2 regions of the Ruminococcus sp. OM06-36AC genome follow, and region 2 is predicted to be linked to the other one. Evidence: predicted binding sites of a transcription regulator. Region 2 holds the regulator's gene; the other holds the start of a gene.
What was found. Region 2 encodes HrcA, which represses chaperone genes, less so after heat shock. Its sites were predicted from a motif close to TGTTAGCACTCNNNNNNNNNGAGTGCTAACA; they were not measured.
Positions count from the first base shown of each region.

Region 1: htpG (molecular chaperone HtpG) is a predicted target of HrcA. The motif match lies at 8,952-8,982, and genes of this name have one in related genera.

Region 1 covers NZ_QSTT01000020.1:21,831-32,374, forward strand. Annotated here, with positions in the region: gene DXB92_RS11110 (multifunctional tRNA nucleotidyl transferase/2'3'-cyclic phosphodiesterase/2'nucleotidase/phosphatase) at 1-519, opposite strand, end outside; gene DXB92_RS11115 (MBL fold metallo-hydrolase) at 516-1,244, opposite strand; gene DXB92_RS11120 (YdcF family protein) at 1,342-2,106, opposite strand; gene DXB92_RS11125 (lysylphosphatidylglycerol synthase domain-containing protein) at 2,536-3,480, shown strand; gene DXB92_RS11130 (hypothetical protein) at 3,594-3,884, opposite strand; gene DXB92_RS11135 (metal ABC transporter substrate-binding protein) at 4,134-5,138, shown strand; gene DXB92_RS11140 (ABC transporter ATP-binding protein) at 5,155-5,862, shown strand; gene DXB92_RS11145 (metal ABC transporter permease) at 5,859-6,704, shown strand; gene htpG (molecular chaperone HtpG) at 6,971-8,872, opposite strand; gene DXB92_RS11155 (hypothetical protein) at 9,245-10,018, opposite strand; gene DXB92_RS11160 (HAD family phosphatase) at 10,188-10,544, opposite strand, start outside.
Region 2 covers NZ_QSTT01000001.1:402,838-413,381, reverse strand. Annotated here, with positions in the region: gene DXB92_RS01820 (hypothetical protein) at 1-98, opposite strand, end outside; gene DXB92_RS13305 (hypothetical protein) at 115-870, opposite strand; gene DXB92_RS01815 (DUF1284 domain-containing protein) at 1,076-1,450, opposite strand; gene DXB92_RS01810 (biotin transporter BioY) at 1,443-2,042, opposite strand; gene hrcA (heat-inducible transcriptional repressor HrcA) at 2,382-3,461, shown strand; gene grpE (nucleotide exchange factor GrpE) at 3,478-4,083, shown strand; gene DXB92_RS01795 (hypothetical protein) at 4,099-4,716, shown strand; gene dnaK (molecular chaperone DnaK) at 4,986-6,854, shown strand; gene dnaJ (molecular chaperone DnaJ) at 7,230-8,393, shown strand; gene DXB92_RS01780 (hypothetical protein) at 8,497-8,814, opposite strand; gene DXB92_RS01775 (class I SAM-dependent methyltransferase) at 9,226-10,032, opposite strand; gene DXB92_RS01770 (sigma-70 family RNA polymerase sigma factor) at 10,180-10,544, shown strand, end outside.

The DNA of each region.
Region 1 (10,544 bases), on a different contig from region 2:
AGAAAACTGAAACCGTGCCGCAAACTGTGCCGCCCGCAGCACCCGCAACGGATCCTCTGTAAATGTCACGTCGTCCACATGCCGGAGTACGCCGTCCTGCAAGTCCTGCCTGCCGCCGAAATGATCGATGATCTCGCCGGTCAGCACGTTCTGCATCAGGGCATTCATGGTGAAGTCCCGCCGTTTTGCCGCTTCATAGGTGCCCAGAAACGGATCAGAAGTCACGGCAAAGTCACGGTGTCCTACGCCGGTACGCCGTTCGGTACGGGGCAGGGCAATGTCCAACGCGTGTCCTTTCAAGCCGTAAATGCCGAAGCTTTTCCCGATTTTCATACACGCTCCCAGTTCGGAGAGCAGCTGTTCCAGTGCTTCGGCGGGAATGCCGTGCACCTCAATGTCAATGTCCTTGTTTTCCAGTCCGAGAAGCCGGTCACGCACACAGCCGCCGACGAAATACACTGTGCCGCCCTGCTCCGCCGCCTTTTCAGCAATGGCTCTCGCCAGTTCCGCATCTGTCATGACTGCACCGTCCTTTCCAACCGCCGCCGGAACCACGCCAGCAGGTCGGTCTTTGTCATTGCCTTTTGATGTGCCGGCTGTGCCAGTTGAAAGTCCAGCGGCTCCAGTTCCTGTATCAGCTTTCGCAGCTTTTCCGGTCGCTCCACCCAGACATCGCCCACCAGCTCCTGATACACCGCATCCCCCAGAAATACCATTTGTTCTTCTTTCACCCAGACGATCACCGTATCGCGGGCGTGGGCACTGGTGACATGCCGCAGTTCACAGGTGCAGTTTCCCAAGTCCAGCGTCATGCTCTCGGAAAAAACCATAGTGGGCAGTGCCACCCGAATGCTCTCCGGATCGGGAAAGTGCAGCTGGATCCGCGGAGCACACAGCTGAGGGACAATGCCTTTCCGCACATTTTCCGCCAATGCGTCCGGTGTCCACTGCAGGCAGGAAACCATTTCCAGTGACTGTCTTGTCTGCACACAGGCAATGGACGGCATTGGAAGCGATGCCAGCCCGAAGCAGTGATCCCAGTGAGAGTGGGTCAACGCCACAAAATCCGGCTGACAAAAACCAGACTCCTCCACGGCGGCAAGATATGCCTGCACATGTTCCGGAGAATTGCCGGCATCGACCATCAGGGAAAACCGGTCGCCCCGAATATACCCCAGCACGGGGCGGTCTTGTTCCTGCGAAAAATCCAGCTGGTACACCCGCGGTGTCAGTTGCTGTAACATGAGATTCCCTCCATTCCTGTTTGTGCATTGTTGCCTATGTATCTAACCATAAAGCCCGCCTGACGGCTTTACATGCGGGCTTTATTCAGGTATTGCCTTAACCATGCCCCAGCACCAGAAGCTGAAACAGTGCCATCCACTCCCGCACCCAATAGGTAGGCACATACAGAGGGTTGGTCTTGGCACACACGCTTTCCGCTTGCAGTCCGGCACGTTTCGCCAACAGCGATGCCCGATACTGGTGGAAGCCGTCTGTGATGATGACGACCTGTTCCCCAAGCCCCTGCTCCTGCAAAATTGCCGCCGCATGCTCCAGATTTTCCTGCGTATCTTTGGACGTATCCTCCGCAATGATGCGTTCCGCGGCAATGCCGTGCCCGATCAGCCAGTCCCGCATGGCCTGTCCCTCCGGCACGTCTTCTCCGGCTCCCTGTCCGCCGGTGGTAATGCACAGCACGTCGGGGTTCTCCTCCAGATATGCCTGTGCCGCCTCCAGCCGGCGTATCAGCATACGGCTGGGACGGGTGCCGCGGACTTTGCAGCCCAGCACCACAACGGTTTCCGGTGCAGTCGGTTTCGTGCAGATCGTCCGCACCATTTGCACAGACATCACGGCGGAAAAGGTCAGCCCTGCCGCCAGCAGGATTCCTACCGCGGACAGCCCGATCTTGCCGCCCAGCGGTTCCCAGCACCGCTGCACGATATGGGCAAATTTCCGCGGAAATATGGTCACGAACAGCAGAAACAGGCACACCAGAATGCCGGCGAGATTGCCCGGATTGCAGATTCGCTTCCAAATCGGAAATACAAAGAAAAACAGCAGCACCAATTCCGGCAGCAGAAGCAGATAACGCAATTTCATAAGAAACTCCTTTCGGGGGGAAAATAAACTTTCTTTTACACCTTATAGCATAACATAATTGTGAATTTTTGTCAATCTGCCTGTGCTTTCATTTCTACATTTTTTGCTCATGAAAATCAATTTTAAAAAATATGTTGATTTAAATTTGCGAAGTTATGTAACTCGACAAGTGGAGCTCCCCTGAAAGGGGAGCTGGCAGTGCGTAGCACTGACTGAGGGGTTTCTACTTATGCCGAAAACGTCATAAAAAGATTTTACGAAAAAACCTCTCCACCGCCTAACGGCGGTCCCCCTCCCCTTTCAGGGGAGGCTATCATGAAAATTGATTTGCGTGTTTTTCGCCTGCTCCAGTTTGACAATTTCCGCAAAACATGGTACAATAGAAGCTGTTGTTCCTTTCGGAACACTCCATGCAGAAAGGGTTGTTTTATGAAATTCCTGAAAAAATATTATAAGCTGATCGGTACGCTGATCACCGTGGTGGCATTCGTCTTTGTCATCAAGAAGATCGTGACTATGGACGTGGACTGGTCGATGTTCGCTTCCGGAAAACCGCTGGGCATCATTGCCGGCTGTGTGCTGGTACAGACTGCCATTATTTTCTTTATGTCCACCCCGTGGGTGCAGTTTGTGCGAATCCTGTCCGGCAAGAAAATCGCTATGAAAGACGCTCTGCCGGTATACACCAAGTGCAATCTGATGAAATACGTGCCGGGGAATGTGTTCCAGTACGTGGGACGAAATCAGCTTGCCGCAGACCTGCACATCAGCCACGTGGACGTTGCCTGTGCCACCGTTCTGGAAATTCTGTGTTCGCTGGTGGCTCCGCTGGTGTGGATCCTGCTGCTCATGGGAAAAGACATGGTGGGACTGATCCGCACCTATGAGAAGAATTTCCTGCTGGTGCTGGGCATCGGTGTTGCCGTACTGGTGCTGGCGTTTTTCCTGCTCCGCTGGAAGTTTCGGGAGCCGCTGCGGCGGTATTTCGAAAAGTACCGCAAACTGCTGAACCGGAAAATTTTGCTGCGGGTCGTTGGCGTTTTCCTGCTCTACGTGCTGCAATACCTGTTCTCCGCCACCATGTATGCCGTGCCGGCGTTCCTGATGTTCGACGTTCCGCGGGCACAGATGGGGCTGTTTCTGGGAACCTACCTGTTCTCGTGGGTCATTGGCTTCATCACCCCCGGTGCTCCGGGAGGCATCGGTGTCCGCGAAGCAGTCATGGTGCTCACATGCAGCACATTTCTGGACACCAACACCATTATGCTCTACGCCGTTACCATGCGAATCATCTCCACATTCAGCGATGTGCTGGCGTTCTTCCTGGGCTGGCTGCTGCATCTCATCTGGAAGCGGCAAAAGGCCACCGTGTAACACTACTATTATAATATAACACTTTTCACAGCAAACATACAAAAAAAGCTGTCGGCGGAATCATTTCCCACCGGCAGCTTTTCTCTGTACAGTTCCATCTGTCTTGTCAAAGTTCACTGTGCACTGCTCTGTGTATTCTGCGTATTCTGTGTGTTCGCAGCTTCATTGGCAGTTGCCATGTGCATATTGAAAAATTCCGGATACAGCCGGCGTGAAACCTCAAAGGTATTTTCCGACACCCGCTTTGCCATATACAGGTCCATGTGTACGCCATGGGCATAAATACGATCTACTTCTCCGATCGCATGTGCTCCGGAATCCAGTTCCTTTACATATACAATATCTCCCACCTGTGTATTCGGGGTAACGGCAGAAACCGTATAAGTCATCTTCTCTGTCAGCATCGTGATCTGCTCCTTTCCGTATCCTGTGGGAAGCCGCCGCGAAATGCCAGTCGCACAAAACGCGGGCTGCACTCCCCTATCTTTTTTATTTTACTACATTTCTCTCGTTTCGTCAAGTGTTTCCAGCAGGTTCCTGCAAATTTCTCTGAAAATCCCCTTGACAAACCTTCGTTCCTATGTTATAATGCGAATATGAAAATCATTTTCAATTTCAAATACTGCAATTCCAACGGACGGAAGTGAGAGAATATGAAACGAAAACTGGCTTTTTTGCTGATGCTCTGCTTCGGGTGGAGCTTTTTTTTGAACGGCTGCGGCGGAACGCTGCCGAAAACAGACGACCGGCTGCAAGTTGTCTGCACCATTTTTCCCGAATACGACTGGGCAAGACAGCTGACACAGGGCGTGGACAACGTAGACCTGACACTGCTGGTGAAAAACGGCACAGACCTGCACAGCTATCAGCCCTCTGTACGGGACATTGCCATGATCGCCAGGGCAGATGTGTTCTGCTACGTAGGCGGCGTTTCGGATACATGGGTCAATGATGTACTGGACACCACCGAGAACCGCACCGCACAGCTGGTTTCCATGGCAGAAGCCGCTGACGCTGACGAGGAAGTGCTGGCAGAGGGCATGCAGGCAGAACATGAACACGAACACGAACATGAACACGAACACCACGATGACGAAAACGATTCCCACGAGGAGCCGCCGGAACTGGACGAACATGTGTGGCTGTCCCTGCGGCGGGCTGCACTGGCATGCACTGCCATGAAAGAGGCGTTGTGCAAGGCAGATCCCGCACATGAGGACATCTACAACCAGAACTGCACCGACTATCTCCAGAAATTACAGGAGCTGGACAGCGACTTTACCGAAATGACTTCGCAGGCGGCACGGGATACCATTGTGGTGGCAGACCGCTTTCCGTTCCGGTATCTGGCGGAGGATTACGGACTGACTTATTACGCCGCATTTCCGGGCTGCTCCGCAGAAACAGAAGCAAGCTTTGAAACCATTGTATTCCTATCGGAAAAGGTGGAATCTCTGCATCTGCCCTGTGTGCTGGTCACCGAGGGCAGCAATTCCTCACTGGCGAAAACCATTCTGGAAAATGCCGGCTCAGACGGGAAAATTCTGACGCTGCAATCTCTACAGGCAGTATCGCAAAAGGAGATCGATGCCGGCGTTACCTATCTGTCAAAAATGCAGGAAAATTACGATGTGCTGAAACAGGCACTGAACTCTTGAGGGGGCGTGAAAATCTATGGCACAACTCATTGGAAAAGATGTCACATTGGGCTATGAGGGCAATGTGGTCATCGAACACCTGAACTTCTCCGTGCAGGCGGGAGATTACCTCTATATTGTAGGAGAAAACGGCTCCGGCAAAAGCACGCTGATGAAAGCGATTCTGGGGCTGAAATCCCCTATGGCAGGAACCATTACCACCGGCGACGGATTACAGCCGGACGAGATCGGCTATCTGCCCCAGCAAACGGCAGTGCAGCGGGACTTTCCCGCATCGGTGCTGGAAATCGTCCGTTCCGGCTGCCTGAATCACAGCGGCTTCCGTCCGTTTTATACCAAGCAGGAAAAACAGCTGGCACTGGACAACATGGAACGGCTGGGCATCACGCATCTGGCAAAGCGGTGCTATCGGGAACTCTCCGGCGGCCAGCAGCAGCGGGTGCTTCTGGCACGGGCTCTGGGGGCAACTCAGAAAATGCTGGTACTGGACGAACCTGTTACGGGACTGGATCCCAAGGCACAGCTGGAGCTGTATGAGCTGATCGCCCAGCTGAACCGGAAAGACGGCATCACCATTCTCATGGTTTCCCACGACATGGAAGCCGCTGTAAAATACGCCTCCCACGTGCTGCACATCAGCAAAACACCCCTGTTTTTCGGCACCAAAGAGGACTATCTCCACAGCAAGATCGGACAGGCATACACAGGAGGGACAGAAGCATGAGTATCTGGGAACAGCTGACAGGGTATCTGTCATTTTCATTTGTCCGGTACGCCCTGATCGCAGGGGTACTGATCGCTCTGTGTTCCTCCCTGCTGGGAGTTACGCTGGTGCTGAAACGGTTTTCCGTCATCGGGGACGGACTTTCTCACGTGGCATTCGGGGCACTTGCCATTGCCACGGTGCTGCGGCTCAGCAACAACATGCTGCTGGTAATGCCGGTCACGGTGGTCTGTGCAGTGATCTTGCTCTGTGCCAACCAGAATGCCAAGATCAAAGGCGATGCTGCCATTGCCATGCTGTCTGTCAGTGCGTTGGCAATCGGCTATCTGATACAGAACTTGTTCTCCTCCTCCGCCAACATCTCCGGCGATGTGTGCAGCACGCTGTTTGGCTCCACGCTGATCCTGACGCTTTCGAAAAGCGATGTCTGGCTCTGCGTGGGCATGTCTGTGGTCGTCATGGCGATTTTCCTGTTGTTCTACCACAAGATTTTCGCCGTCACCTTTGACGAAACCTTTGCCGCAGCCACGGGGATCCGTGCCGGCATATACAACCTGCTGATCGCAGTAGTCACGGCAGTCATCATTGTCCTTGCCATGAATCTGGTAGGTTCTCTGCTGACTTCCGCACTGATCGTTTTTCCGGCACTGTCCGCCATGCGGCTGTTCCGGAGTTTCCGCGGCGTGATTTTCTGTGCAGCGGTGATCTCCGTCGTCTGTGCTGTAGTGGGACTGCTGATCTCGATACTGGCTTCCACGCCGGTGGGGGCAACCATTGTCATTGCCGATCTGGCAGCATTTCTGGGCTGCTGCGGCACAGGGGCAGTGCTCCGGAGAAAATAAAAACAGCTCTAAGGCAATACCGCACAAAGAGCGTCTGGCGACTTTGCACGCCATCTGCTTGCAAATTTCCCGTCATATTTCACAAAAATGCTCGTGAATACATCAAGTATTCACTCCGCTTTTTGTTTCATCTGACGAAAAATTTGACGACGCATCTGTCGCACAATCTTTGTGCGGTATTGCCATAAAACAAAAGCGGCTTACTGAAAAAGTAAGCCGCTTTTTTGTTTATGCAGTGTTTTCTCAGGCTTGGACAGCCTGCAATTTTACATCAAGTCACAGATACGATTGGAGAATGCCACCGGATCTTCTACCGGCATGCCGGCAATCAGCAGAGCCTGATCGTACAGCAGCTTTGCATAGTCGTCCAGCTTTACACTGTCGCCAGTCTGGAGTTCCATCAGACGCTGATAGATCGGGTGTTCCGGATTGATTTCCAGAACAGTCTGTGCCTGCAACTTCTGTCCCTCGGTGCCCGGCATTGCGTTCAGCGTCTTTGCCATTTCCATAGAGAGTTCGCCCTCGCTGGACAGGCAGACCGGATGCGATTTCAGGCGGCCGGACAGCTTGACGTTGCCGACCTTGCCCTCCAGAGCCTTCTTGACAGCTTCCAGCATGTCCTTGCTGGATTCCTGCTTTTCTTCCAGTTCCTTCTTTTCCTCCTCAGATTCCAGATCGAGGTTGCTGTCCAGAACGGACTGGAACTGTTTCTCCTGATAGCCCTGCATCATGCGGATTGCGAATTCGTCCACATTCTCGGTGAAGTACAGGATCTCGTAGCCCTTATCCTTGACCTGTTCGGTCTGGGGCAGAGATTCAATGCGGGCAATGCTCTCGCCTGCGGCATAGTAAATCTTGTCCTGTCCCTCCGGCATACGGTCTACGTATTCTTTCAGGGATACCAGCTTGCCGTCCTTGGAGGACGGGAACAGCAGCAGGTCTTGCAGCAGATCTTTGTGCATGCCGTAGTCCTGATAGATGCCGTACTTCAGCTGCAAGCCGAATGCCTGATAGAATTTCTCGTACTTCTCCCGATCGTTCTTCATCATACGCTGGAGTTCATTCTTAATGGTACGCTCGATGCTCCGTGCGATCTGGCGAAGCTGTGCGTCGTGCTGGAGCATTTCTCTGGAAATGTTCAGGGACAGATCTTCGGAGTCCACCAAACCCTTGACAAAGCTGAAATAATCCGGCAGCAGATCTTCGCAGCGATCCATGATCAGCACACCGTTGGCATACAGCTGCAAGCCCTTTTCGTAATCCTTGCTGTAGTAGTTGAACGGGGTATGGGACGGGATATACAGCAGGGCATCATAAGTAATGGTACCTTCGTTCCGCACATGCATATGGCACAGCGGATCCGTATAATCGCCGCACTTATCTTTATAAAAACTGTTGTATTCTTCTTCGCTGATCTCATTCTTGTTCTTATGCCACAGCGGCACCATGCTGTTCAATGTGACATTTTCCACATATTCCTCGTACTCGTCGGAATCCTCTTTCTTCCGGCTCTTGGTCATGTCCATACAGATCGGGAAGCGGATATAATCGCTGTACCGCTTTACCAGACTCTGAATTCGGTACTGGTCGAGGAATTCGCTGTAGTTTTCGCCGCCGTTGCCCTCTGCATCTGCTGCCACATCGTCCAGCAGTTCCAGTGTGATCTCCGTACCCACGGTATCCTTCTCGCAGGTATCCATGGTGTAGCCCTCTACGCCCTCGGACTGCCATACATACGCCTGCTTTTCGCCGAATGCCAGCGACTTGACTGTAACACGCTTGGAAACCATGAATGCGGAATAGAAGCCGACACCGAACTGCCCGATGATCTGGTTATCTTCTGCCAGATTGTTCTCTTTCTTGAACTGGAGCGAGCCGCTGTTGGCGATCGTGCCCAGATGCTCCTCCATTTCCGCCTTGGTCATGCCGATACCGTTATCGGTAATGGTCAGGGTGCGAGCGTCCTTGTCCACAGCCAGTGTGATCTTGAAGTCGGACTTGTTCATGCCCACGCTGTCGTCCGTCAGCGACTTGAAATACAGCTTATCAATGGCATCACTGGCGTTGGAGATCAGTTCGCGGAGAAAGATCTCCTTATGGGTATAGATCGAATGGATCATCATGTCCATCAGTTTTTTGGATTCTGCCTGAAATTGTTTCTGTTCCATTTGTTTCTGTTTGCACCGGAGAGCCTCTCGGCTCCGCGGCACATCTCCTTCCTTGTCAAAATCAATTGCAAAAATGCGAAATTAGCACTCTTGCTTTTTAAGTGCTAACACTATTATAGCACATGTGCTAGTTTCGTCAAGAGATATTCCGGAAAATTTACATTTTATTCAAATTTGTGATTGCCGCAAAAACAAAAAACGCACCTCTCCAACCAGAGAGATGCGTTTGTTCACGAATACAAATGATTCCGCAATCAGACGATGTTATTCCGCAGAAGTATCCGGCAGCATGCTGATGTTGTGTACCAAGAACCGCATCAGAGAAACAGCGTCCTGTGCACTCACTTCCATATCAGCGTTGCAGTCCGCATTTTACAGCTGTGCATCGTTCAGTGCCACTGTGCCGTTTGCCGCCTTGTTCAGCAAGACCGCATCTTTCAGGTCTACAATGCCGTCCAGATTGACATCACCCAGAATGGACAGGTTCGGTTCCTGTGTGGTGGTGACTGCCGGTGTGGTAGTGGTTTCAATTATCACGCCGCTGTTGTAGTCCGAATGCGGCAGCTGTCCCCAAACCAGATCGGTTTTGGTTTCGCCGAAGTTCAGGCTATAGATCACGCCGCCGGTATACACCAGTTCCGCCGGCAGACCGTCAACGATTGCACCGCCGAACCACATATCGTCCTGCTGTTCCAGAGCCGTTTCCACGCAGGCATAGGGTTTCAGATCTTTCTGAATCAGCCCCAGTGCCGGCGTTACCGACAGATTGCCGCAATAAACGCCGTCGCGATACAGCAAGATCCAGTAGGTGTAGGCATCTCCCGATTCCGGAACAGCCAGTTCCTGCGTATAGAAATCGTAATAGTGATACGGCGTGCTGTAAGTCAGGTCAGTAAGAGTGGAAACGCCCAGATCTTCGCACAATCTCTCACGGGCAAGATCCGGATTCGGATCCTTCTGCAATGCTTCTTCCAACAGATCCAGTGCGTTCTGGGTGGTGTCCTTGGATTCGGGCATCTGTGCCAGACTGCTTGCACTGTTTCCCACTGTAGCATCTTCCTGTGCGGAAACCGGCGATAATCCAATCATTGCGGCAGAAAGTGTCAATGCCATCAAAGAAGACAGTATCCTTTTCGTTTTTTTCATAGAAATCACCCTTTCTTTTTCATTGCCCCAGACTGCAAACCCTTTCCTCACAGTCTGGGGAAATGCATCGATTCCATTTTTAGTATAACATAAAATCCCGGCAACGTCAATTTCCATTTTTCATAAAATTTTGCATACTTTTTTTACAAAATACACAATTTTCTTATGATTAAAGCTCTCCGAACTTCTCCAAGAACTTCTGCACGCCCAGCAGGTTTTCCTGTACTGTTACTACCAGTTCCCGCAGTTCCAGATTCGGCTTCACCAAGTCCGGCACCATGATGACACGCAGATTTGCCGCCGCAGCACTGCGAATCCCGTTGGGCGAATCCTCTACCGCAAAGGACAGCCCCGCCGTAGCCCCAATGGCATCGCATGCCATTTCGTAAATTTCCGGATCAGGCTTGCCGTGCTCCACCTGTTCGCCGGTAATGATCGCATCAAACAGATCGGTCATGTGTGCCGCTTCCAAGTGGTGCATGGTGCTCTCCCGACCAGTAGAGGTTGCCAGAGCCACACGCCACTC
Region 2 (10,544 bases):
ACTGTACTTTTATTTTTTTGTGCTGTGTTCGATGTCGTACCACAACCAGCACAAACCAACATTGCAATAGTAATGGATAGAATTAATGCTTTTTTCATATAAATCGCCTCGCTTTTAATATTTGTTTTTATTTTTGCTTAATGTGGATGCACATTGTGGGCATGTTACAGCACTTTTCGCAATTTCATAATTTGAATGATTCTTGCCCCATATACAATCTGGGTAACGATCTGGAAGTACTGCATAATGATCAGCTACACCGTATAGATGTCCAATTTCATGGATAGCAGTTTTTGATACAAATGCGTATACATCTGTTCCCTTTTGAGATTTTGGAACTTTATAATCGTAATCGCAGGAGACAATTTTACGTGAATCGGTCCAAGTAACGCCGTTTAATCCATGATGTGGATTATTATCGCATATGAATGCAGCTGTGATTAACCAATGGGCTGTTTTGGCATTAGTAGGGTTGGGAAAAGAGTTCCTATATACTTGTGCGTTACTATGGTGATGAGTCCCATTATCACACTGTGTGTTTGAGTAGCACGCACATCCATGTCTTACTGTATAATTATAATTGGGTGCATTTTCCGCACACTGGCTTGCAGGCGTAGAATATATGTCAAGATTTGAAGATGTAACGTTGACGCTGATATTTCTTGCTGAAAAATAAGTTTCGATACGAGATTCAATAGCCGGACGGCGTTCGGTAAATGTGGTGGGAATGCCATAAATTGCAGTTTCTGTTGTGTCCATGTAAGTTCTAACGGTTAATGTGGCATAGCTTTTTGTCGCCAGTTGTGGTGAAAAGAATAAGGATGTTCCAACAATACAAGATGTTATGATTTTGAATACTGCTTTTTTCATAGAAATACCTCCTCGTTGCATTTTTTGATGGAATAATATGGATATAAAGACATATATCTTATAGCCACATTATATCATATCGGAATATAAAAAGTCAATATAAAAATACAAAATACGTGTTTTCGCACAAAGTAAATTTAATTATTTATGCAAAATAAATAAAACGCGTGCATATATCGTTGAATATACGCACGCGTTTCCTATATTATTTAGTGCTTCCGCAAATAGAATACCACTGGCAATCGCCGCAGATGTCCTGTAGCAGTCCCGGTTCCAGAATGTGCCGGCTTACCCGGTCGGTAAATTCGCTCCACCGCAGGACACTGCCCACAGAAAGACCGCAGAACATGAGAACGGCACTGTCATAGCGTTGTACCTTTTCCGCCGCATCGCACACATGGGACAGGCTGTGGGGACAGCTGGCACAGATGCAGTCCGTGCCGCCGGTCAGGGTGATATATGGGTCATCCTGCCGGAACAGCCGCAGCATTTCCGTCATGTTTGCGGTAAATGCTTCGCTGTAGCCGTGCCCGCAGAAAAACGCCGAGCACAAGCCGTGGTGTGGCCGTAGTTTATACACGCTGGATCAGCCGCTTCGGGAGCCGCTTTCCAATCAGGATTGCCAGAGCCATTTTTACGCAGTCCGGCAGAATGAACGGGAATACGCACCAGCCCAGTGCAGTCAGCAGTCCCACAGAACCGGAATCCTTGGCGTATACGATCATGAACCACGCAGTACCAAAGGCGTAGCACACCGCCAGTCCCAGCACCAGTGCCAGAATCATTACCGGTAGCTTCTCCCCGAAAAAGTGGGTAATCAGCCAGTAGAGCAGACCGGTGAACAGGAAACCGATAATGTAGCCGCCGGTGGTGCCGAACAGAATGCCGATGCCGCCGGTAAAGCCGGCGAATACCGGAACGCCCACGGCTCCCAGTACAATATAGATCAGAATGGAAATGGTGCCGCCCTTGCCGCCCAGTGTGGTGAGAGCACAGAATACGGCAAAGGTCTGCATGGTGAACGGCACGGTCATGGGAATCTGGATCCATGAGCATACGGCAATGATCGCCGCGAACAGGGCAATCTGCACCATTGCCACGATCTTCTGGTGCTGGGTCTTCTTGGCAGTCATGCCGGATTCGGCAGCTGCGGTCTGTGTTTGCTGTTTCATAGGAAAAAGTCCTTTCTGGATTGGATTGGAGAGCGTCGGCTTGCGGGAAATTCCCCGCCGCAAAGCGTGTGCTAACGCTGCAACGTTCCCATTATAGCACAGTCGGCCTTATTTGTCAACCTATTTGAAATAGAAATCAGGTGACAAACCGCAAAAACTTTGCAAGCAGGCTTCAAATTTGCACAAAATGCACATTTTTATAAATCTGATTTTGTACATTCCTACAAAAGTTGAAAAAGCCCTTGACAATCGTCCGGAATCATGGTAAATTTATATTAGCACTCAGAGAGAATGAGTGCTAACACTTTAAAAGTGAATCTGCCAGAAAGGATGGTTATTGTGGATGCACGAAAACGAAGAATTCTATCGGCGGTAGTCGATCTGTATATTCGGACCGGTGAGCCAGTGGGGTCGAAAACGATCTCGCAGTTACCGGACATTCATGTGTCTGCGGCAACTGTCCGGAACGACATGGCGGTATTGGAAGAACTGGGGTATCTGGAACAGCCGCACACCTCTGCGGGACGCGTGCCTACCTTTAATGGGTACCGCATGTACATCGAGGAGATCAGTGCTGAGGGAACGCTCCCCCAAGAGGAACGGGACCGGCTGGACGAGATGCTGGGCGATGAGAGTCAGCTGACAGAAGATCTGATCCTGCAAAGTGCCACCACGGCACTTTCCCAGATCACCAAGTGTGCCACCGTGGTTTCCAACTTCGCACCGAAATATTCGGTGATCTCGAAAGTGGACGTGATCCCTACAGGGAAACGCATGTATGTGGTGTTGCTGATCACGTCAGACGGCAAGATCAAGAATCGTGCCTGCCGGTTACAGTTTGACCTCACCCATGAACACATGGACTTTTTCAAGCACTTCATGGAAGAAAATCTGGAGGGCGTTTCGGTTTCCGACTTGTCGGAAGAAAAGCTGGAACAGATGATTACCGCCATGGGCACTTACATGATGACGTTAAGTCCGCTGGTGCAGGGCATTTGCGAAATGTCCAAGGATTTGCAGCAGAATGAGTTGTATATGACTGGGGAGCAGAACCTGTTCTCCTGTGACGATCTGGACAAGGCGGAAGTCGCCAAGTTCATGATGCACAAACAGGAATTATCCGGACTGCTGGACGATTCGTTTCAGGGCATCAAGGTCATGTTCGGTGAGGAGGGCAATGATTTCGTCATCGGCAACTCCAGTATGATCGTTTCCAAGTATCAGAAAGGCGATCACACCGCCGGTTCGCTGGGTGTCATCGGACCGATGCGGCTGAATTACGCCAAGGTGATACCTTATATAGAATATTTTACCGAAAAAATCTCACACCTGATTTCGGAAGACGACGATACGCCGTTGCCGGAACTGGAATGTATCGGGCAGACGGAGCCGCCAAAGGATCCCAAGCCGGAACAATAGAAAGGACGTGTTAGCAATGGCAGACGAAAAGGAAACCAAGAAGCCGGAAACCGAAGCACAGCAGCCGGAAGATGCAAAGACAGAGAACGCACCGGAAGAAGCTGCTGCACCGGAAGCCAAAGCCGGGGAAACCAAAGCTGCGGACGGCAAGGACGACAAAAAGAAGAAGAAAAAAGACCTGAAAGATGCACTGGCACAAAAAGAAGCAGAACTGGCGGAACAAAAAGACCAGCACCTGCGGCTGATGGCAGAGTATCAGAACTACCGCAACCGCACCACCGAGGAGAAAAAGAAGATCTACGGTGATGCCAAGGTGGACTGTGTAAAGGAACTGCTGAATGTCATGGATACGTTCGAACGGGCTCTGGAAGCACCTTGTGCCGATGAGAACTACAAAAAGGGCGTGGAACTGACATTCACACAGATCCAGAAAGCATTCGAAAAGCTGGGCGTGACAGAAGTTGCCGCACTGGGTGAAACCTTTGACCCGAATCTCCACAATGCAATCAAGCAGGTGGACGACAGCGACTACGAGAGCGACAAGGTCTGCGAGGTGTTCCAGAAAGGATACCTGCTGGGGGATCGGCTGATCCGTCCGGCAATGGTTGCCGTTTCTGTGTAGGCAGGAGGCAGCAGCGTGAAGAAACACACAGCGTCCCTCATGACGGCGGCGATGCTGCTGACAGTGGCGTGGCTGACAGGGTGTGATTCCAAGGAACTGGAACAGCCTGCCGGCACTGGTACTGCACCGGCACTGGAAACTACTGCGGAGCCGATAACGGAAGCAGCAACCGAAGCTATAGAAGCCACGGAGGCAGCTGGGCAGAGCTTTGACGATTACGCCGCGTTTGCTGCGGCAATGGCAGAACAGTATCCGGAAAAGACACTGTACACACCGCCGGAAAGCGTACTGGCAGCGTGGACGTGGAAAGAGATTCAGCTGAAAACGGACGGTTATCAGTACCAGCTGTACAACGCTGAAACGCAGGAAACTGTAAACCTCCTGATCAGCATGGAGCCGCTGTTTCAGAATGCACAGGAAATTGTGGATTCTATGGCAGATCTGACAGATGTCACAGCGACACTGGTCGATGCAGGCTGCTGCCTGTGCCAGTGGAATGACAGCGGCGAATATGCCCTGTACGGCATTACCGGTGACATGGGTGCCAATTATATTGTCACACTGGAGCATGCAGATCAAACGCCGGCTTCGGCAGACGAACTCACCGCACTTCGCAGCGAGTTCTGGCTGTAAGAGCTTGTGTTCATAGGAAATGTGTGCGGATTTTCGAGCAAATTTTGTTGCAGACAAGGCAAAAATTCGCAGGCATACTTGGTGTCTGGCAAGAATTTTTAACGCAGTATGCAGCAAAATTTGCCGAAAAGACGCAGGCAGATGCCTATGCACACAAGTTCTAAAAGCAAACTTCTATCCGCAAGGGTAGTTTAAATATATTTATTCAATGAGAAAATCTGCCCGTTTTTCCGCAGGGGAAACGGAGATACAGAAAGGAAGAATTTACTATGGGAAAGATTATTGGTATTGACTTGGGTACAACAAACTCCTGCGTTGCCGTTATGGAAGGCGGTAATGCAGTCGTAATCCCCAACGCAGAAGGTGCGAGAACTACGCCGTCTGTTGTCGGCTTCTCCAAGAATGGTGAGCGTCTGGTAGGTCAGACCGCAAAGCGTCAGGCAATTGCAAATCCGGAGCGTACCATTTCCTCCATCAAGCGTCACATGGGTTCTGACTACAAGGTTGACATTGACGGCAAGAAGTACACCCCGCAGGAAATTTCCGCAATGATCCTCCAGAAGCTGAAGACCGATGCAGAAGCATATCTGGGTCAGCCGGTAACCGAAGCAGTTATCACTGTTCCGGCATACTTCACCGACTCTCAGCGTCAGGCAACCAAGGACGCCGGACAGATCGCAGGTCTGACTGTAAAGCGTATCATCAACGAGCCGACTGCTGCTGCACTTTCTTATGGTATCGATAAGGAAGACGACCAGAGAGTTATGGTATACGACCTCGGCGGCGGTACATTCGATGTTTCCATTATCGAAATGGGCGACGGCGTACAGCAGGTTCTGGCTACCGCAGGTAATAACCGTCTGGGCGGCGATGACTTCGACCAGAGAATCATCAACTGGATGGTAGAAGAATTCAAGAAGACTGAGGGCATTGACCTCTCCAACGATAAGATGGCAGTACAGCGTCTGAAAGATGCCGCAGAAAAGGCAAAGATCGAGCTGTCCTCCACCACCACCACCAACATCAACATTCCGTTCATCACCGCTGATGCAACCGGTGCAAAGCACCTGGATATGAACTTGACAGTTGCAAAGTTCAACGAACTGACCAAGGACTTGGTAGACGCTACCATGGGACCGGTACAGCAGGCTCTGTCTGACAGCGGTCTGTCCCCGTCTGACCTGAACAAGATCCTGATGGTCGGCGGTTCTTCCAGAATTCCGGCAGTACAGGAAGCTGTTCGCCAGAAGCTGGGCAAGGAACCGTTCAAGGGCATCAATCCGGACGAATGCGTTGCTCTGGGTGCTGCATATCAGGGCGGTGTCCTCGGCGGCGATGTCAAGGACGGTCTGCTGCTGCTGGACGTTACACCGTTGTCTTTGGGTCTGGAAACCATGGGCGGTGTCTGCACCAAGATCATTGAGAGAAACACCACCATTCCGACCAAGAAGAGCCAGATCTTCTCCACTGCGGCAGACAACCAGTCCGCAGTAGATATTGTTGTCCTGCAGGGTGAACGTGAGTTCGCAAAGGACAACAAGCAGCTGGGCACCTTCCGTCTGGACGGCATCGCACCGGCTCCGAGAGGGGTACCGCAGATCGAAGTAACATTCGACATCGACCAGAACGGTATCGTACACGTGACTGCAAAGGATCTGGGCACCGGCAAGGAACAGGACATCAAGATTACTGCTTCCACCAACATGTCCAAGGAGGACATCGACAAGGCTGTCAAGGAAGCAGAGCAGTATGCAGAAGACGACAAGAAGCGTCGTGAAGAAGTAGATACCAAGAACAACGCAGAGAGCCTGTGCTTCCAGTGCGAGAACGCTCTGAAGGAATTCGGCGACAAGGTTCCGGCAGACGAAAAGTCCGCAATCGAGAGCAAGATCGCAGACCTGAGAAGTGCACTGGGCGGAAATGATGCCGCAGCGATCAAGGCAAAGTCCGACGACCTGCAGCAGGCATTCTACGCACTGTCCTCCAAGGTATACAAGCAGAACGGCGGTCAGCCGGGTGCTGATCCGAACATGGGCGGTTCCGCAGGCTTCAACAGTGCTGACCCGAATATGGGCGGCAACCCGAACGGCGGTTCCGGTGATGACGGCGTTGTTGACGCAGACTTCAAGGAAGTTTAAGAATGAAACGCAGCGGCATGAAATATGACGTACCGCTGTGAATAGAACGGCGGTGACGGGGCAGGTTTCGGCTTGTCCCGACATCGTCGTATATGGGGACTCCCCGCACGGTGTGCCGCCGCAAGCGGACACAGCGTAACATAATAGGGCAATACCGCACAAAGAGCGTCTGGCGACTTTGCACGCCATCTGCTTGCAAATTTCCCGTCATATTTCACAAAAATGCTCGTGAATACATCAAGTATTCACTCCGCTTTTTGTTTCATCTGACGAGAAATTTGACGACGCATCTGTCGCACAATCTTTGTGCGGTATTGCCATAGAGGAACAGCCGGATTCCGATCGGGTCTGTTCAAGGGAAAGGAGCCAGCAGACATGGCAGAAAAACGGGATTATTACGAGGTGCTGGGGCTGCAAAAGGGTGCTTCCGAGGACGAGATCAAAAAAGCGTTCAAGACCATGGCACGGAAATATCACCCTGACCTGCATCCGGACGATAAAGAAGCAGCAGAAAAATTCAAGGAAGTCAATGAAGCGTACGAAGTGCTGTCTGACTCCCAGAAACGTGCACGGTACGACCAGTTCGGTCATGCCGGCGTAGACCCGAATTACGGCGGCGGAGCCGGTGCAGGAGCCGGCGGCTTCGGTGGATTTGGCGGTTTCAGTGATGTCAGCGACATTTTCGAAAGTTTCTTCGGCGGCTTCGGCGGCGGTTCCAGAAGCACTGCGTCCAGTGCCAATGCACCGCGGCGTGGCGGCGATGTAAACAGCAACGTGACGATCGACTTCATGGAAGCCTGCAAGGGTGTCAAGAAGAAGATGCGGATCACTCACATGGTGAAGTGCGACCAGTGTAATGGTACTGGTGCAGATGCCAACACCACGACCAGCACTTGTACCGAGTGCCACGGCCGTGGTTCCGTGCAGGTCAACCAGCGGACACCGTTCGGCACCGTATCTTCCACAAGAGTTTGCTCCCGCTGCGGCGGTAAGGGCAAGATCGTCACCAATCCGTGCAGCAAGTGCCGCGGCAGCGGACGCTGCCGGACTACCAGTGATATTGAGCTGAAGATTCCGGCTGGTATCGATAACGGACAGGTGCTGCGTGTCGGCGGACAGGGTGATGCCGGACTGAACGGCGGTCCCAGCGGCGACCTGAATGTTTCTGTAAATGTACGTCCGCACGATCTGTTTACCCGCAGAGGCGTGGACATCTACTGTGAGATCCCGATCACCTACGCACAGGCAGTGCTGGGCGATAAGGTGACCGTGCCTACCATTAAGGGCAAGGTGGAATATGACATTCCGGAGGGCACACAGAGCGGCACCAAGTTCCGTCTACGCGGCGAGGGTGTCAAGTATCTGGGCAGAGAATCCTATGGTGACCAGTATGTCACCGTAGTGGTAGAAGTGCCGAGAAAGCTGACACGCCAGCAGAAGGAACTGCTGCAAAAGTTTGACGACAGTCTGGAAGAAAAAAATCAGGCGAAGCGGCAGAGTTTCTTTGAAAAGCTGAAGCGTCGCTTTGAACAGCAGTAATTGCAGAGTATTGCCCTGAAAATGCATGAAAAGAGCCTCATTTCCGCAGCTTTTGCAGAAATGAGGCTCTTGTTTTGTCCGGAGCATGTGCACACGCTCTGGGTTAGCGGCTGCTGTCGTCCGTGGAATCTGTCTTGGAATCGTCGTCGTTCATCAGGTCGCCGGCAGCGTCCCCTGCATCCTTGACGGCGTCGCCCGCTGCATCGCCGGCATCACGTACCGCATCGCCTGCATCGGTGACAATATCCCGCACGCCGTCCTCTACATCGCTCATCACGCCGCCGTCTTCGCGGCTGGTATCTGTGGCAGAAGTGCTTGTGGAATCACCGGCGGAACTGTCATTCTTACTGCCGCAGCCGGTGAATGCACTGCCGATCAGGAGCATTGCCATAGGCAGTGCCAGAAATCGATAGTTTTTCATGGATCTCACCTCGTTTTTGAAAGTCGCGAAGAAGAAATGCATTCCATTTTGCAGGAATGTGCTCCAATGCCTCGCAGAATTAGGATTTCCCACATTCCGCAAAATATTCTCTTTCCACATTTCCACGGCTGTAAAATCTGCGGAATTCCGCGAATTTTACAGAATCGACAGGATCTTTCACCGGTATTTCCCCAACTTTTCAACACAGTTTTCCACAACACAGGGGAAAACCAGTTACAAACTGGTTACGATCCGGCGAGTTTTGCACAGGGTGTTGGTGCCGGATCCCCGTAAATTGTGCAATGTTTGTCATAAATTCGAAAGGACACACGAAAAACCACGGTTTTTGTTTTCCACAAGTTGTTGAAAGTGCTGTGGAAAACGTGGGAGAAGTGTGGAAATAGTATTGCCTTAATCCTTTTGAAAGATCAGAATTTTCTCTGCCATGTTCTTCACCACCGGCAGCCATGAGATCAGCCGGTAGGCGGGGTACAGCTTCGCCATGCCGCGGAGGATATTGTCGTCTTTCACGCTGTGGAATCCTTGGGCAAGGTCCTGCATCTCGGAGAACCGGTTCACACCCCATGTAAAAATTGCACCGGTGCCCTGTACCGATTTTTCAATGGACTGCTTCCGCACCCAGAACGGCGAGGTGGTTTCCATCATCACATAGGCGTTGTCGAAGTTGTCGTGAATGATGCGGAGCATCTGTGCCACTTCTGCCGGCTGGAGGTACATGGACAGTCCCTCAATGACGAACAGCATGGTGCCGCGTTGGGTGATGTCCTCGTGCCATGTGGGATCCAGTACGGACTTGCCCACCGTGGAGATGCGTCCCTGTTCCTGAAAGATCTGGTCGCGGACGCGAATGGTTTCCGGCAGGTCGAGGTTGTACCATGTGCACTTTCCGGTGTCCATGCGGTACACTCTGGTGTCCAGCCCGCAGGCAATGTTCACCACCGTTGCATCGGGGTGCTTCTGCAAAAATGCCTGTACCAGTTCGTCGAATACAATGGTTCTGGCAATCGTGCCGCTGCCCATGGCAACGTCCCTGGAAGCCTTGGAAAAATCGTAGTCCAGCCGTTCCGCCAGCTCCACCGCCTTGGCATCATAAAAGACATGCTTCGGGGATCGGGAGTACTGGGCTCTTGCATAAAAAGTCAGCAGCATGGTTTCTGCCACGCCGTTCAGTTCCGGTTTGATCTTTGTATTTGTCATGCTCTTGCTCCTTTTCTGAGTTAGTATAGGCTTACTGTAGATAGTATAGCATATTTTAGAGAAAAATGCAAAGGGTCTTGTATCTGTCACATTTTCCGGACTGCTGCGTTATATCAAGTAGGACGTCCAAAACAGGAGGTGAAATTTATGCAGTCTGCGAAAGAAAAATTGCATAAACTCTATCGGCTTTATGAAAAGCCTATGTACCATATCGCCTATGCGGTGCTGCACCATACCCAGCAGACCGAGGACGCGGTTTCCGAGGCATTTTGCAAAGTGATCCGTCATCTGGATCAGATCGACGAACCGGAAAGCCCGCGTACCAGACAGTATATGATACAGATCATTCGCAATACTGCAATCAGCCAGTACCGAAAGAATGCGAAAGAAGCAGATCGTCGTACTGCATGGGACGAACGAATCTTGCAGGTTCCTGACGAAACGCCCACCAGTGCCGCAGAGCAGCAAGAAGAACAGGAATATCAGCAGGCAATTCTGGCAGAAATGCTGGA